2 regions of the Bacillus sp. Pc3 genome follow, and region 1 is predicted to be linked to the other one. Evidence: riboswitches for the same ligand, from Rfam matches in the RefSeq annotation. Region 1 holds a riboswitch; the other holds the start of a gene.
What was found. A riboswitch is a leader RNA that binds a small molecule or an ion and turns the genes downstream of it on or off. The one in region 1 is predicted to bind glycine.
Positions count from the first base shown of each region.

Region 2: another riboswitch for glycine. It lies ahead of SB24_RS10265 (amino acid permease); the one in region 1 lies ahead of gcvT (glycine cleavage system aminomethyltransferase GcvT).

Region 1 covers NZ_CP010406.1:3,565,947-3,573,555, reverse strand. The annotation lists gene SB24_RS17295 (lipoate--protein ligase family protein) at 1-201, opposite strand, end outside; gene SB24_RS17290 (rhodanese-like domain-containing protein) at 395-775, shown strand; gene gcvPB (aminomethyl-transferring glycine dehydrogenase subunit GcvPB) at 828-2,303, opposite strand; gene gcvPA (aminomethyl-transferring glycine dehydrogenase subunit GcvPA) at 2,296-3,642, opposite strand; gene gcvT (glycine cleavage system aminomethyltransferase GcvT) at 3,657-4,757, opposite strand; glycine riboswitch at 4,936-5,036, opposite strand; gene SB24_RS17270 (DEAD/DEAH box helicase) at 5,181-6,851, shown strand; gene SB24_RS17265 (YqhG family protein) at 6,873-7,609, shown strand, end outside.
Region 2 covers NZ_CP010406.1:2,156,106-2,163,714, forward strand. The annotation lists gene SB24_RS10250 (FAD binding domain-containing protein) at 1-215, shown strand, start outside; gene SB24_RS10255 ((2Fe-2S)-binding protein) at 208-666, shown strand; gene fbp (fructose-1,6-bisphosphatase) at 706-2,631, opposite strand; glycine riboswitch at 2,931-3,011, shown strand; gene SB24_RS10265 (amino acid permease) at 3,157-4,503, shown strand; gene SB24_RS10270 (Fic family protein) at 4,644-5,876, shown strand; gene ahpF (alkyl hydroperoxide reductase subunit F) at 5,921-7,450, opposite strand; gene ahpC (alkyl hydroperoxide reductase subunit C) at 7,464-7,609, opposite strand, start outside.

The sequences.
Region 1 (7,609 bases):
ATGTACTGCGTCAAAGTTAATTTCCTTCTTAATATTTTGAAAATACCCGACAGACAAAGTTGCCGGATTCCAGCCGTAAAAACGGATCACCGGTGGAATTTTTTTTTGGCTGTGCCAATATAAAAGCGCTTCATCCAGCGCCATGTTAAATGCCGGGCTTTCGTTCCCTGAGTCAATAAACCGCCATGTTTCTTTTTCCATACACTGAACCCTTCTTTATCGTTTTAATAAAATCAGTTTAACAAACTGCCTTGAAAATGAAAAATATTTCGTTTCATTAAGGATGACAATCGCTTCATGCTTTACTATAATAGTATTTGTCCCAAAACGTCCGGTAAGCCTTGTTTTCAGGAAGCAGGGTTTTGATTTTATAAGTTAAAGGAGTAGAATCGCATTGTCTAATATGATTGCTTTAATTATTGTTGCGGCGTTTATCGTTTATATGATCGTGTCGTATTTTTACCAGCAGCGTTTAATGAAAACACTTACGGAAGAGGAATTCCGCGCGGGCTACAGAAAAGCGCAGCTGATTGACGTCCGTGAACCGAATGAATTTGAAGGCGGCCATATTCTCGGCGCGCGCAACATTCCGCTGTCACAGCTGAAACAGCGCAAAAGTGAAATCCGTCCTGATAAACCCGTTTATCTGTACTGCCAAAACAATGTCCGCAGCGGACGCGCGGCACAGACGCTCCGCAAACACGGCTGCAAAGATATTTACAACCTGAAAGGCGGATTTAAAAAATGGGGCGGAAAAATTAAAGCAAAAAACTAATCATAAAAAAGAGCTTCCGTATAAAACGGACAGCTCTTTTTTTTACACCGTGTCAGCGGATGCCGTCAAGTGTACGTTCGTATTTTAAAACGGGCTTTCTTGCCGCCTTGGTTTCATCCATTCTTTTGACAACTGTTGTATGCGGCGCCTCCTGAACGATTTCAGGCGATTCGTCCGCTTCCCGCGCAATTTGAATCATGGCATCTATAAACGCATCAAGCGTTTCCTTCGATTCCGTTTCCGTCGGTTCGATCATGATGCTTTCTTCAACATTGAGAGGAAAATACACAGTCGGCGGATGATAGCCGAAATCCAAAAGCCGTTTGGCAATATCAAGCGTTCGTACGCCGAGCTTTTTCTGCCTTCTTCCCGATAACACAAATTCATGCTTGCAATGACGGTCATACGGGAGATCATAATAAGGCGCGAGTCTTCTCATCATATAATTTGCATTTAAAACCGCGTTTTCGGTCACAGCTTTTAAGCCGTCAGGCCCCATGGACCGGATATACGTGTAGGCTCTGACATTAATGCCGAAGTTGCCGTAATAAGGTTTTACGCGCCCGATCGACTGCGGCCGGTCATAGTCAAAAGTCAAACGGCCCTCTTTTTTCGTGAGAACGGGTTTCGGCAGATACGGAATGAATTCTTTTTTCACTCCGACCGGACCTGAGCCCGGCCCTCCCCCGCCGTGCGGCCCGGTAAATGTTTTATGCAGATTAAGGTGAACGACGTCAAATCCCATATCTCCCGGTCTTGCTTTACTTAAAACGGCATTTAAATTCGCTCCGTCATAATAAAGCTTTCCGCCGGCCTGATGGACGATTTCAGCCATTTCCGTAATGTTTTCCTCAAATAATCCAAGGGTGTTCGGATTCGTCAGCATCAGCGCCGCTGTTTCTTCGTTTACCGCTCTTTTCAAATCTTCAATGTCAACCAACCCATGCTCATTTGACTTGACGGTAATCGTTTCAAAACCGGCGACCGTGGCGGATGCCGGATTCGTACCGTGGGCTGAATCAGGGACAATCACCTTCGTCCGTCCGAAGTCTCCCCGTGCTTCGTGATAGGCGCGGATCATCATCAGGCCGGTCCATTCGCCGTGAGCGCCCGCCGCAGGCTGCAGCGTCACCTCGTCCATGCCCGTAATCTCCTCCAAGTGTCCGCTTAAATCGTATAAAAGCTCAAGCGCCCCCTGAACCGTGTCCTCGTCCTGAAGCGGATGAATAGCGGAAAAACCTGCGATCCGGGCAATTTTTTCATTTAATTTCGGATTGTATTTCATCGTACAGGAGCCGAGCGGATAAAAGCCTGAATCAACTCCGTGGTTCCTCTTAGAAAGAGCGGTATAATGCCGCATAATATCGAGCTCTGATACTTCTGGCAGCTTTGCGTCTTCATCGCGGATATAGTCACCGGGAAGAAGGCTTTCAAGCTCTGTTTCCGGCACATCAAGCTCCGGAAGGCTGTAACCGATACGCCCTTCGCGGGACATTTCAAAAATAAGCGCCTGATCTTGATTATTCATGTTGATCCCCCAATCCCGCAATAAGCGAATCGATCTCTTCTTTTGTTCTCAGCTCTGTGACGGCAATGAGCATATGCTGATTCAGTTCCGGATACGCAAGGCCTAAGTCATATCCGCCGATTATGCCGTCTTGCAGGAGCCGCCGGTTTGCTTCCTTGACGGGAAGATTCAGCCTGACGGCAAATTCATTAAATATCGGGCCGTCAAATGCTACGTGCAAGCCGGCTTTTTCCGCTTGGCGTCTCGCGTAATCAGCTTTCAATATATTTTGGCGGGCCATGTCTTTGACGCCGTTTTTTCCGAGCGCCGTCATCGCGACTGAAGCTGCTAAAGCATTCAGCGCCTGATTTGAACAAATGTTAGACGTGGCTTTGTCTCTTCTGATATGCTGCTCACGCGCCTGAAGGGTGAGAACAAAACCTCTTCGCCCGTTTTCATCTTCCGTTTGGCCGACAAGCCGGCCCGGCACCTTTCTCATCAGTTTTTTCGTTACTGCAAAATAGCCGCAGTGCGGGCCGCCGAACGCCGCAGGTATGCCGAAAGGCTGCGCGTCCCCGACAACGATATCAGCTCCGTATGCCCCGGGCGGTGTCAAAATACCGAGCGCGAGCGGGTTTGAAGAAACAATCAGCTGGCTGTTTCCTTTATGTGCGAGCGGCTCAATGTCCTTTAACGGCTCGATTTGTCCGAAGAAGTTCGGATACTGGACGATCACGGCGGCCGTTTCATCACAAACGGCATGTTCCAATGCTTCAAGATCTGTGACGCCGTTTTTCGCGGGCACCTCTACAACCTCAATATATTGGCCCTTTGCGTATGTTTTCAAAACATCCCGCGATTCCGGATGAACGGCTGCGGAAATGACGATTTTTTTCTTTTTCGTATGTCCCGACGCAAGCATCGCCGCTTCCGCCAGCGCCGTTCCCCCGTCGTACATAGAGGAGTTTGCGATATCCATTCCCGTTAATTCACAGATCATCGTTTGAAATTCAAAAATCGCCTGCAGCTCTCCTTGTGAGATTTCAGGCTGGTAAGGCGTATATGCCGTGTAAAACTCTGATCGGGATATCACATGATCGACGATAACCGGCTGGTAGTGATCGTACACTCCTGCGCCCAGAAAAGATGCATATGTAACAGCGTCTTTATTTTTCGCCGCAAGCTTCGTCAGCTCTCTCGTCAGCTCTGTTTCTGATTTTGCTTTTTTAATTTGGTAGTCTTTTTGAAACCTCACATCTTCCGGAATATCGGCAAACAGTTCATCAATTGTTTCTGCGCCGATGGCTTTCAGCATTTCTTTTTTATCCTGTTCTGTCGCGGGCAAATATCGATGCTTCATATGACTCTCCTTTTTCAGCTCTGTTTTGGACGTTTATAAAACGGTGTGCGGACAATCTTCGCTTTTACCGTTTTTTTACGGATTTCCACTTCTACTTCCGTTCCGACTTCACTGAATTCCGTTTTGATTAAGGCAAGGCCGATATTTTTCTTTAAAGTCGGAGATTGCGTGCCTGTCGTGACTTCACCGATCGGAACACCGTCTTTTTTCACGGCGTACCCGTGTCTCGGAATCCCTTTTTCAATCATCTCAAGTCCGACCAGCTTTCGCGGGGCTCCTTTTTCTTTCTGTTCGCGCAATACAGACTTCCCGAAAAAATCGGAATCTTTCTTGTGTTTCACGGCAAATCCGATTCCGGCTTCAATCGGTGTAATATCTTTCGTCAATTCCTGACCGTATAAAGCAAGCTTCGCTTCAAATCTCAGCGTATCACGGGCGCCGAGGCCGCACGGAACGAGGCCTTCATGCTCTCCCGCTGCAAGTATCTCCTTAAATAGATGAACCGCATCTTCATTGCGGCAATATAACTCAAATCCGTCTTCACCGGTATAGCCTGTTCTTGAAAGCAGGACTTGTCGTCCGGCAACGTCCGTCTCGTCAATAAATGTAAACGGCTTTAAGGAGGACAAATCACATTCAGTCAGCTTCGTAAGAACCGACTGAGCATTCGGCCCCTGAACGGCAAGCAGTGAAATCCCGTCAGACTGATTCGTCAGCGTGACATCGCCTTCCGCATGTTCCGTCAGCCAAGCGATGTCTTTTTCAATATTAGACGCGTTAATCACGAGCAGATAGCAGCTCTCGCTTTTCTGATAGATCAGCAAGTCATCGACCGTACCGCCGTCAGGATAACACATGGCGGTATAAAGCGCGTTTCCCGGCTTTAAATCGGCAACGTCATTTGTCATCATTTTTTGCAGAAAAGACAGGGCGTCTTTACCGGATACTTCGACTTCCCCCATATGAGACACATCAAACAGGCCCGCTTTTGTGCGGACGGCTTCATGCTCCTCTTTAATAGAAGAAAATTGAACCGGCAGCTCCCATCCTCCAAAATCAATCGTTTTTCCGCCGTATTCTTTATACACGTCATAAAGCGGTGTTCGTTTCAGCATCATCTTCCCCCTTCAGTCATTGGCGCATTGTAAAAACATATAAAAAAGGACAGAGAAACACCTCATGAAAATGAAGGTTTCTCTGTCCCGGCACCTGAAAGTTTACTTTATGAACATATCATAAAGACGTCCCCTTTGGTGGCCTGCTTCTTCTAAGTGCAGACACTCTCCAGAGTTGCGTCGAGCAAGAGTTCTTTTGCCTGAGAGATTCACTCCGCAGTTTGCTCCTTCGGCGCCCGGACGCCCATCTTTCGTCCGAGTCTCTCCCCTTGCTGTCATTCGCTCATATTTACCAATTTTATGGACATACTAAAGCAATATCTTTTAGTGAAATCATTACTTATATCCTACCACCCTCATTTACGTCCGGCAACAAAAATTATGATAAATCAGTTTTTTAAAAGAAAGGCGGTTTTGTTACATATGACAGCAGAGATCATATTTGATGCAAACTGGCCGGGAGAGTTTTCTGAGCGGCTGAAAACGGACGGTCCCTGGTCAAATTGGGAGATGTACAAACTGTCGGCTGAAGTCCAGCAGACCCTTGCCATTCCTGAATTTGAAGGGTTGAGGGCTCCTTTATACCTGCCCGATTTCACTCCGCTTCCACATCAGCTTGAGGTCGCGCAGAAAGTCGTTGAAAAAATGAACGGCAAGGCGATTTTGGCTGATGAAGTGGGGCTCGGAAAAACGGTGGAAGCGGGCCTGATTTTAAAAGAATATATGATTCGCGGGCTGGCCAAAAAAATCCTGATTCTTGTGCCGGCATCACTCGTTTCCCAGTGGGTGAAAGAGCTTCAGGAGAAGTTTTTAATACCCGCTGTTGAACAGAAGAAAAGCTATGTGTGGGAACAGTGCGATATCGTCGTTTCTTCTATTGATACGGCCAAACGCTCGCCACACAAAGACATTGTGCTTTCTATTCCGTATGATCTCGTCATTATTGACGAGGCGCACAAGCTCAAAAACAGCAAAACGAAAAATTATGAATTTGCGAGAAGTCTTGTGAAGAAATACTGCCTGCTTCTGACGGCGACGCCGATTCAAAACCGGATCGAAGAAATCTTCAATTTAGTGTCACTGTTAAAGCCCGGCCATTTAGGAAACGAAAGCGGATTTCAAGAAACCTTCAATCAGAAGGACGGGATTGACGCTCATGAGCATTTGAAAGAGCTCGTCAATAAAGTGATGATCCGCAACACGCGGAGCGACACCGGCCTTACATGGACGAAGCGCCACGTGGAAACAGTGCCGATCACCTTTTCACCGACGGAACAGGCGCTTTACGATGACATCGCCGCACTGAAAAACGGCACGGAAAAGCCCGCCAGCGCATTTTCCATTATGACGCTGCAAAGAGAATGCTGTTCAAGCAGGGAAGCCGTGTATATGACGCTCAAAAAAATGCTTGACCAAAAAGACAAACAAGCGCCCGCATTCGATGATCAGACGATCGCTAATTTAATGGACCGCATCAATCAAGTCACGCAAAACTCAAAAGCGATTCAAGTTGTTGACTTGATCCAAAAGATTAATGACAAAGTCATTATTTTTACTGAATACAGGGCGACACAGATTTACCTGCAATGGTTCCTTCAGCAGAACGGCATAAGCTCCGTTCCGTTCAGAGGCGGATTTAAACGCGGAAAAAAAGACTGGATGAAGGATCTCTTCCGCGGCAAAGTGCAGGTGCTGATCGCTACAGAAGCCGGAGGCGAAGGGATCAACCTGCAATTCTGCAACCATATTATCAATTATGACCTCCCGTGGAACCCGATGCGGCTTGAACAAAGAATCGGAAGGATTCACAGACTCGGTCAGGAAAGAGATGTCCATATCTACAATATGGCGACAAAACATACGGTGGAAGAGCATATCTTAAAACTTCTGTATGACAAAATTCATTTATTTGAAAATGTCGTCGGAGAATTAGATGACATCTTAACAAAAATCAAAGTGAGCAATTTTGAAGACCATTTGCATGATATTTTATGCCATTCGCTGACAGAGGAAGAAATGAGAATCAAAATGGACAATCTCACCTCTTTTCTGTCGTACGGTACGGAAAAGCCCGCCAGAAAAAAAGGATCTTAATCTAAAAGGAGGAAGCGCGACATGAGACAGCAGGAGGTTCACGAATTTTTACTGCGCTTTTTTGAAGCGAACCACTGTCCGATTACAGAACACGGGCCGGGTTTTATGACGGTTCAGTTGACGGTCGAGATGGACAAACAAATTATGAACCGCCCGTTTTATTGGCATTGGCGTGAAAAAACGGGCGGCGAACCGAACCCGATGAAGATTACGTTCATCACTGATAAAGAAACGGCTCCGGAGGATATGGACGGCGAATTTATTTACTTTGGAGCCCCGCGCCTCTTTCAAATCTTTCAAGCAGTTAAACAAAATGGGAGATTTACAAGAATATATGAGAAAATTGTATCAGCCGGAGCCAGAGTGCCGCTTCAGCCCTGGCTTGGATTAAATGTAGTGATTTCATACCAATCCGACATGAAAAAAGACAGACTTTTGTCTTTAGGCCTGCATCTTGTTTCTGGAACAATTATAGAGGGGTTTCAGCAGAAGCTTGCACCGCTTCCGCTGACCTCGCAAATATCAGACTATTGCTTTACCATATCGCCGATGATTAAGCCGGAAAGCGGAATTAAAAGAATGGAGCATTACTTAAAAGACGCTGCCGCCAAAGAGCCGTCAGACTGGGCTGACAGCGCGATCGCCAGATGGAAAAAGGACCTCAGGCTGCTCGATCAGTTTTATGAGCAAACAGAGGAAAAACCTGAGGAATACCATTTGGAAAAACAAGCGCTGAAAGCCTTATATCAGCCGAACAT
Region 2 (7,609 bases), 1.4 Mb from region 1:
GCGGCGTATGTCCATTTCCGTTTCGTTCTGCTGAAATGGAGGCTGTGCTTAACGATAAAAGCCGATCAGCAGAAGAAAGAGTAAGCAGGTCTTTACAGTATGTACCCAAACCCGTTCTTGATGACGCAGAAGGCTCAAGTGAATACCGAATGTTTGTCTTGCAAAATACAATTTTAGATGCCCTACGGGAATTAGAAGGAGGTCCAAATGTCTGATCGTATTACGTTGAAAGTAAATGGCGAGGAAAGACAGATTACGGTCAGGCCGGCTGATACTTTGTTATTTGCTCTTCGTCTTCGTCTCGGATTAACTGGTGCAAAACCGGGCTGCTTAAATGGGGATTGCGGCGCCTGTACGGTATTAACGGACGGGGTGCCGATGAAATCTTGCTTAATGCTTGCGGCAGAAGGGGAAGGAAAGGACATTACGACAATTGAAGGACTGATCAATACGCCGATTCAAAAGGCTTTTATTGAAAAATTCGCGTTTCAATGCGGTTATTGCACACCGGGTTTTCTCATGAATTGTCATGCTTTAGTGAATACTGAGCCGAATGCAAGTGATGACACGATAAAAAATTGGCTGGAGTCCAATATTTGCAGATGTACGGGTTATAGGGAGATTGAAGAAGCGGTTAAATCCGTTTTACATACAGGGAAACCGTAAAAAAAGAGCCCAGAGAATCATCCCTGAACTCCATATTCTTCACTTCATATACCGATACTCCCGCAGTTTCTCCAAAATCGCCACTTCTTTCATCAGTTCTTCACCGACGTTTGTTTCTTTCACTTTCTTCCGCTCCAGCTCTTTGTCGACTAATCGTTTCACTGTTAAGACGTCGGTTCCGGTGCTCAGCACTTCGGCCTTGGAGTTAAAGTGTTTATGGGCGACGAGCTGCATGCCGTAGGAGTTGTATAAGAGCGTGTAGCCGGCGATGCCTGTTGTGGATTGGTAGGCTTTGGAGAAGCCGCCGTCGATGACGATCATTTTTCCGTTTGCCTTGATCGGATCTTCGCCTTCGATTTCTTTTACCGGTGTATGGCCGTTGATGATATGGCCGTGGTCCGGGTTGAGGCCGAATTCCTTCAGGATGTTTCGGCAGGCTGCTTCGTCTTCACGCAAATAGTAATACGGGTTTTTCTTTTCTTTATGGGTTTCCTTCTCTTTAATGAAATACCGCTCAAAGGTTGTCATGGCGCGTTTTCCGAAGAGGGAAGAGTATTCGCCTGTCCATAAGTACCAAGTCATATCTGTCGCCAGATCATCGGTTTCTTCCGGATGGGCAAACGCTTCCCGTAAGAACCGTTCAAAAACATCTAGCAGCTCACGGCCTGCATAAGCTTTATCCTCTATCATCATCGTTTCCATGCTGCCGTTTTCATCGACGGGAATACAGCCGTGAATCAGCAGGTTGCCGTTATATTTTAAATAAAGGCTGCCTTTTTTCATCATAAAATTCATATGGCGGCCCAGCTTTTCGGAGTTCTGAACAGAGAACAGCAGCTTGTCCATGACTTCTGCTTCTTCTTCTAACAGCTCATCAGGCTGTTTGGGATTCACCGTCGCAAAGCAGGTGTTTTCCAGTTGATATGTTTTTCCGTTCAGCGTGATTTCATTGCGGTCATAATCGATCTTTTCCAGTAACAGCCGTTCCTCCATATTAAAGTTCGGCCGTCTCTTAATAATCGGGCTCTCAAGCTTGAATTGGATCATCGCGATCGCCTGATGAATTTTTGTGATTTGTTTAATCTCATCTTCCGGTCTGTTTTCGTCCGCTTTCGGGCGGAAAGACGGGTTATCATCGTAATATTTTTCGGCAAGGTTCAATAGCGGTCTCAGATTGATGCCGTAAACGTCTTCAATAATATCCAGATTGTCATAGCGGGCACAGATGCGGATAATGTTTGCCAGGCATACTTTTGAGCCGGAATAAGCGCCTATCCAGAGAACATCATGATTCCCCCATTGAATATCCACTGAATGATAGTTGATCAGTTCTTCCATGATCTTATCCGGCTGCGGTCCGCGGTCATAAATATCGCCGACAACATGCAGATGGTCGACCACCAAACGCTGCGTGCTGTAGGCAAGGCCGGTGATCAGCTTATCGGCCTGGCCGAGCGCAATGATCTGTTCTATGATTTCGGAGTAGTATTGTTCTTTGTTGGCGGCTTGTTCTGTTTTGTACAGCAGCTCTTCAGAAATATAAGCAAATTGGGCGGGCAGTGCTTTGCGCAATTTGGAGCGGGTGTACTTGGAAGAACAATAAGAAACGAGCTTAATCATCCGGTGAATCGTTTCTTTATACCACTCGTTTAATGCCTCTTTCGTATCAAAGTCATGTTTGATCAGCTTCAGTTTGTCTTCCGGATAATAGACCAAAGCCGCCAGTTCATCAATTTCTCTATCGTAAATGACGCCGCTGAAAATATCGCGAATCTTCTCTTTAACCCTTCCTGAACCGTTCCGCAGCACGTGCTGGAATGCCTGATACTCCCCGTGCAGATCACTGACGAAATGCTCGGTTCCTTTCGGCAGGTTCAGTATCGCTTTCAGATTAATGATTTCCGTGACCACTTTTTCTTCACAATCGTATTTTTGTGCGAGCAGATCTAAATATTTCGTTTCCAACCTCGTCCATCCCCTTTTTATTTACGAGCAATTGTATGATAAAGTGAATTTAAAGTATGACATAATGTTTAAATGATTAGACCTTATATGATAGTACCGCATAACGCCTTTTTGAGACAATGAAAACGGAAAATACGGCGCTTCAGGCATCATAAATTGGACCGGGATAACGCCGTGCAGCACATCCCTCTATTGACAATGCATTCAACTTCCATTAAAATAAAAAGTTAGCTGATAGGTATTTCTATCAGAAACTCAATACGTAGCAGGCTATGATTGCTGTGGGTCGAACTACAGCAGGAGCGGCTTCTGGAGAGACCGCGGGTTTTCCGCGGCGCCGAAGGGTTCACAATCTCAGGCAAAAGGACAGAAGAGTACCGAATATGTATTTGTCATGCTGTTGATTTTCAGCGGCGCAGATATAATTTGATATTCTTATGACCATGAGATTGGAGGGCATCCAATCTCTTTTTTTATTGGCTTTTTTTGCTCGTCGTTCACTAGAGAGGTAAGGAGGAGTCAGATGTGGAGCAGCGAGAGCTAAAGAGGGACTTATCGAATCGGCACGTGCAGCTGATCGCCATTGGCGGCACGATCGGCACCGGATTGTTTTTAGGGTCCGGTAAGGCGATTCAGCTGGCGGGTCCTTCTATCATCTTTGCGTATTTTATTGTAGGTATTGCGCTTTTTTTCGTCATGCGGGCGCTGGGAGAACTGCTGTTATCTAAAGCGGGATACCAATCATTAACGGATATTGCCGAGGCGTACTTAGGGCCGCGTGCAGCGTTTGTCACCGGCTGGACCTATTGGTTTTGCTGGATTATGACGGCTATGGCGGATGTGATCGCCGTCGGTGTGTATGTGAAATATTGGTTTGATATTCCGCAGTGGATTCCGGCACTTATCTGTTTGCTCATTTTATTAGGGCTTAATCTGTTAACGGTTAAGATTTTTGGAGAATTGGAGTTTTGGTTCGCCTTAATTAAGGTAGTCACGATTCTCGCGTTAATTGTCATCGGTGTGGTTCTGCTGGTGATTGGGTTCAAAACGCATACCGGAACGGTTTCAGCGGCGAATCTGTGGGAGCACGGCGGCTTGTTTCCGAACGGATTTTCAGGCTTTTTGCTTTCGTTCCAGATGGTGATCTTCGCCTATGTCGGTGTGGAATTAGTGGGTGTGTCGGCGGCGGAAACGTCAAATCCGAAAAAAAATATTCCGTCCGCTATCAATAAAATTCCATTGCGGATTTTATTTTTCTACGTCGGGGCATTGCTCATTCTTTTATGTATTAATCCGTGGATGCAGCTGAATGCGGCGGAAAGTCCTTTTGTAAAGACCTTCAGCCTGGTCGGCATCCCGTTAGCCGCGGGAATCATTAATTTTGTCGTATTAACGTCTGCCGCTTCTGCTTGTAACAGCGGGATGTTTTCAACAAGCCGGATTTTGTATAACTTAAGCAAAACGAAACAAGCGCCTGCAAGTTTTGCGAAGCTGAATAAAAATCATGTGCCGAGCCGCGCATTATGGATATCGGTTATTGTGCTGTCAGCTGGCGCTCTTTTAAGCAAATTGATACCGGAAGCGGCTTTTGGCATCGTGACAACCATCAGCGCGATTTGTTTCATTTGGGTGTGGGGCGTGATTCTGGTCTGTCATATCAGATACAGGAAAACCCGTCCGGACTTACATGCAAGCTCGTCTTTCAAGGCGCCGTTTGCGCCGTTTATCAATTACGCCGTGCTGGCGTTGTTTGCCGTCATTCTGGTGATTATGCTGTTTGCGGATGCAACGCGCCCGGCTTTGCTGCTGACGCCGCTGTGGTTTATTGGATTATTTCTTATCTATCGGGCGAGAGGGAGAAAGACAGATTGAATTGCTTCAGACGGTGTACTGCCATGCAGTATGCCGTTTTTTGTTTTGATTGGAAAGCGAGAATATTTGTTAGAAATCAGGCTATAATGATTGTATAATTTAAAAAAAGTGTATAATTTTAAATTAAGCGAGGTGATAATATGAAGTATGAGAAGTTATCTAAGCTTTTTTATAAAACGGATGCTGATTCATATGAAAAAGAATTTAAAAAGAGAACAAGCAGCTATGGCAGTTATTCAACATCATTAAACATACGGGGGTTCCGAAAAGGCCGATCCACGGACGATTCATTTGAGCTATTTTATGTGAATACACATAAACTCATGAAGCTGAATAATGAAGTGTTGTTAAACAGTTCCAAAATTTCATCCCTTATCAGTCAGCTCCCTGAATTTGCTGTCAAACCTTATTTTGATAAATTAATTATTAATGAAGCACAGAGTAATAATGAAATTGAAGGAATCCGCAGTACAAAAAAAGAATTGAAAGAGGCTCTTAAAGCGTTAGAACAATCCGAGCCCTCACATAAGCGGTTTGTCGGGTTGATGAAAACATATCAATTTATAGACCGAATTCCGTCGTTTACAAGCATTCATGACTTTAGGGAATTATATGACGAGCTGGTCGCAGATGAAATCGGAACAGAAGATGCGCCGGATGGTGAGCTATTCAGAAAAGGCTATGTTGAAGTGAACGATGGGAACATGACCACCCATATCGGCGTTAATTCTGAACAAAAGATAACAGAAGCGCTTGAGGCTTTAATTGCTTATCTTCATGATGAAACACATCCCCAGCTGTATCGTTACATGACAGCTCATTACTACTATGAATACATTCATCCTTTTTATGACGGCAATGGAAGAACAGGACGCCTTATCGTTGGGAGTTATTTGTCCCGATACTTAGAAAAATATTCAGCCATCACTTTTTCTTACGCAGTTAATAAGAACAAAGATAAGTATTATAAGGCATTAGAGGAAATTCCCGCACCTTTAAACCGGGGAGAGCTGACTTTTTATTTAATGGATATGCTGGAATTGCTTCTGTCAGGACAAAAAGGAATTATTGAGGATCTTGAATTTAATTTAATGAAACTGAAACGAATTAGGAACTATATTGATAGCGATCAATGGGCTGATTATAAAGATGAACGTGATATTTTTAATATCATTATCACGATTAATGTATTTGTAAATGATCAGGTTACGCTGTCGGTGCAAGATTTAATGGAGCTCTCAAATAAATCGAGACATAAAATTAACAGAGTAATGGATTATTTAGAACAGCAAGGATTTGTTGAGCTGGTAAGCAGAAGGCCAAAATGTTATAAAATCAGCGAGGATTGTTTAGAGGAAATACTGCCTTCTTAATTAGTATATTTAAAAAAGCCGCCATTCATATGGCGGCTTTCACATTAATTCCGGATCAAATAATCAAATGCGCCTAAAGCGGCAGTTGCACCTGATCCCATGGAGATAATGATTTGGTTGTACGGGCCGTCTGTGCAGTCCCCTGCGGCAAATAGGCCGGGAACGCTTGTCGCGCCGCTCTTATCGACGATGATTTCGCCGATGCGGTTGCGTTCGACCGTTTCGTCTAACCATTCTGTATTAGGCACGAGGCCGATTTGGACGAATACACCTTGGAGTTCAACGTGTTTTTCTTCGCCTGTTTCACGGTCAACGAACGTAATGCCGTTTACGTTTTGGTCGCCTGTGATTTCTTTCGTTTGTGCATTTTTGTGCACAGTGACGTTTGGCAGGCTGTAAAGACGTTTTTGCAGGACTTCGTCTGCTTTCAGTTCAGGCGCGAATTCCAGCACAGTCACGTGATTGACGATACCTGCAAGGTCAATCGCCGCTTCGATTCCGGAGTTTCCGCCGCCGATAACGGCTACGTCTTTGCCTTCAAACAATGGTCCGTCACAGTGCGGGCAGTATGCAACACCTTTGTTTTTGAACTCTTGCTCACCAGGTACGTTGACATTGCGCCAGCGGGCACCTGTTGAAAGGATCACTGTTTTACTTTTCAGTACAGCGCCGTTTTCGAGTTCAAGTTCAAAGAGGTCTTTTTTCTCAAGGCGTTTCGCGCGCTGAAGGTTCATGACGTCAATATCATAATCTTTCACGTGCTCTTCAAGGCTTGCAGCGAGCTTCGGTCCTTCAGTCGCTTTAACGCTGATGAAGTTTTCGATGCTCATGGTGTCGAGTACCTGGCCGCCGAAGCGTTCAGCGACGACACCGGTGCGGATGCCTTTACGCGCCGTGTAGATCGCCGCGCTTGCGCCGGCAGGTCCGCCGCCGACAACAAGAACGTCAAACGGCTCTTTGTCGGCAAACTCAGACGCATCTGCGCCGCTGCCCATTTTTGCGAGAATCTCTTCGATGGTCATACGGCCGCTTCCGAAAGATTCACCGTTTAAGAATACAGTCGGAACAGCCATGATGTTTTTGCTTTCCACTTCTTCTTTGAATGCCGCGCCGTCAATCATTGTATGAGTGATATTCGGGTTGAGCACGCTCATCATGTTTAATGCTTGGACGACATCAGGGCAGTTGTGGCACGTCAGGCTGATATAAGACTCGAAGCGGTATTCTCCGCTGATGTTCTTAATCTGGTCAATGACCTTTTGATCAGCCTTAGGCGCTCTGCCGCTGACTTGAAGCAATGCCAGCACTAATGATGTAAATTCGTGGCCGAGAGGAACACCGGCGAATGTAACGCCTGTGTCTTCTCCGGTACGATTAACGCTGAAGCTCGGTGTTCTGTTTAATTCAGTTTTTTCAACTGAAATTTTAGATGACATGGAAGCCAGCTCGTCAACGAGAGCCAGCATGTCCTTAGAAGTGTCATCGTCACCGGCGCTTACTTTGAGAACAATGTCGTTCTCAATTAGCTGCATGTATTGATTTAATTGTGCTTTGATATTTGCATCAAGTACCAATGGAATGCACTCCTTAGATTTTACCTACCAAATCAAGGCTAGGTGTAAGTGTTTCGCCGCCTTCTTCCCATTTAGCCGGGCAGACTTCACCTGGGTTTTGACGAACGTATTGAGCTGCTTTTACTTTGTTTACTAGGTTGCTTGCGTCACGACCGATAC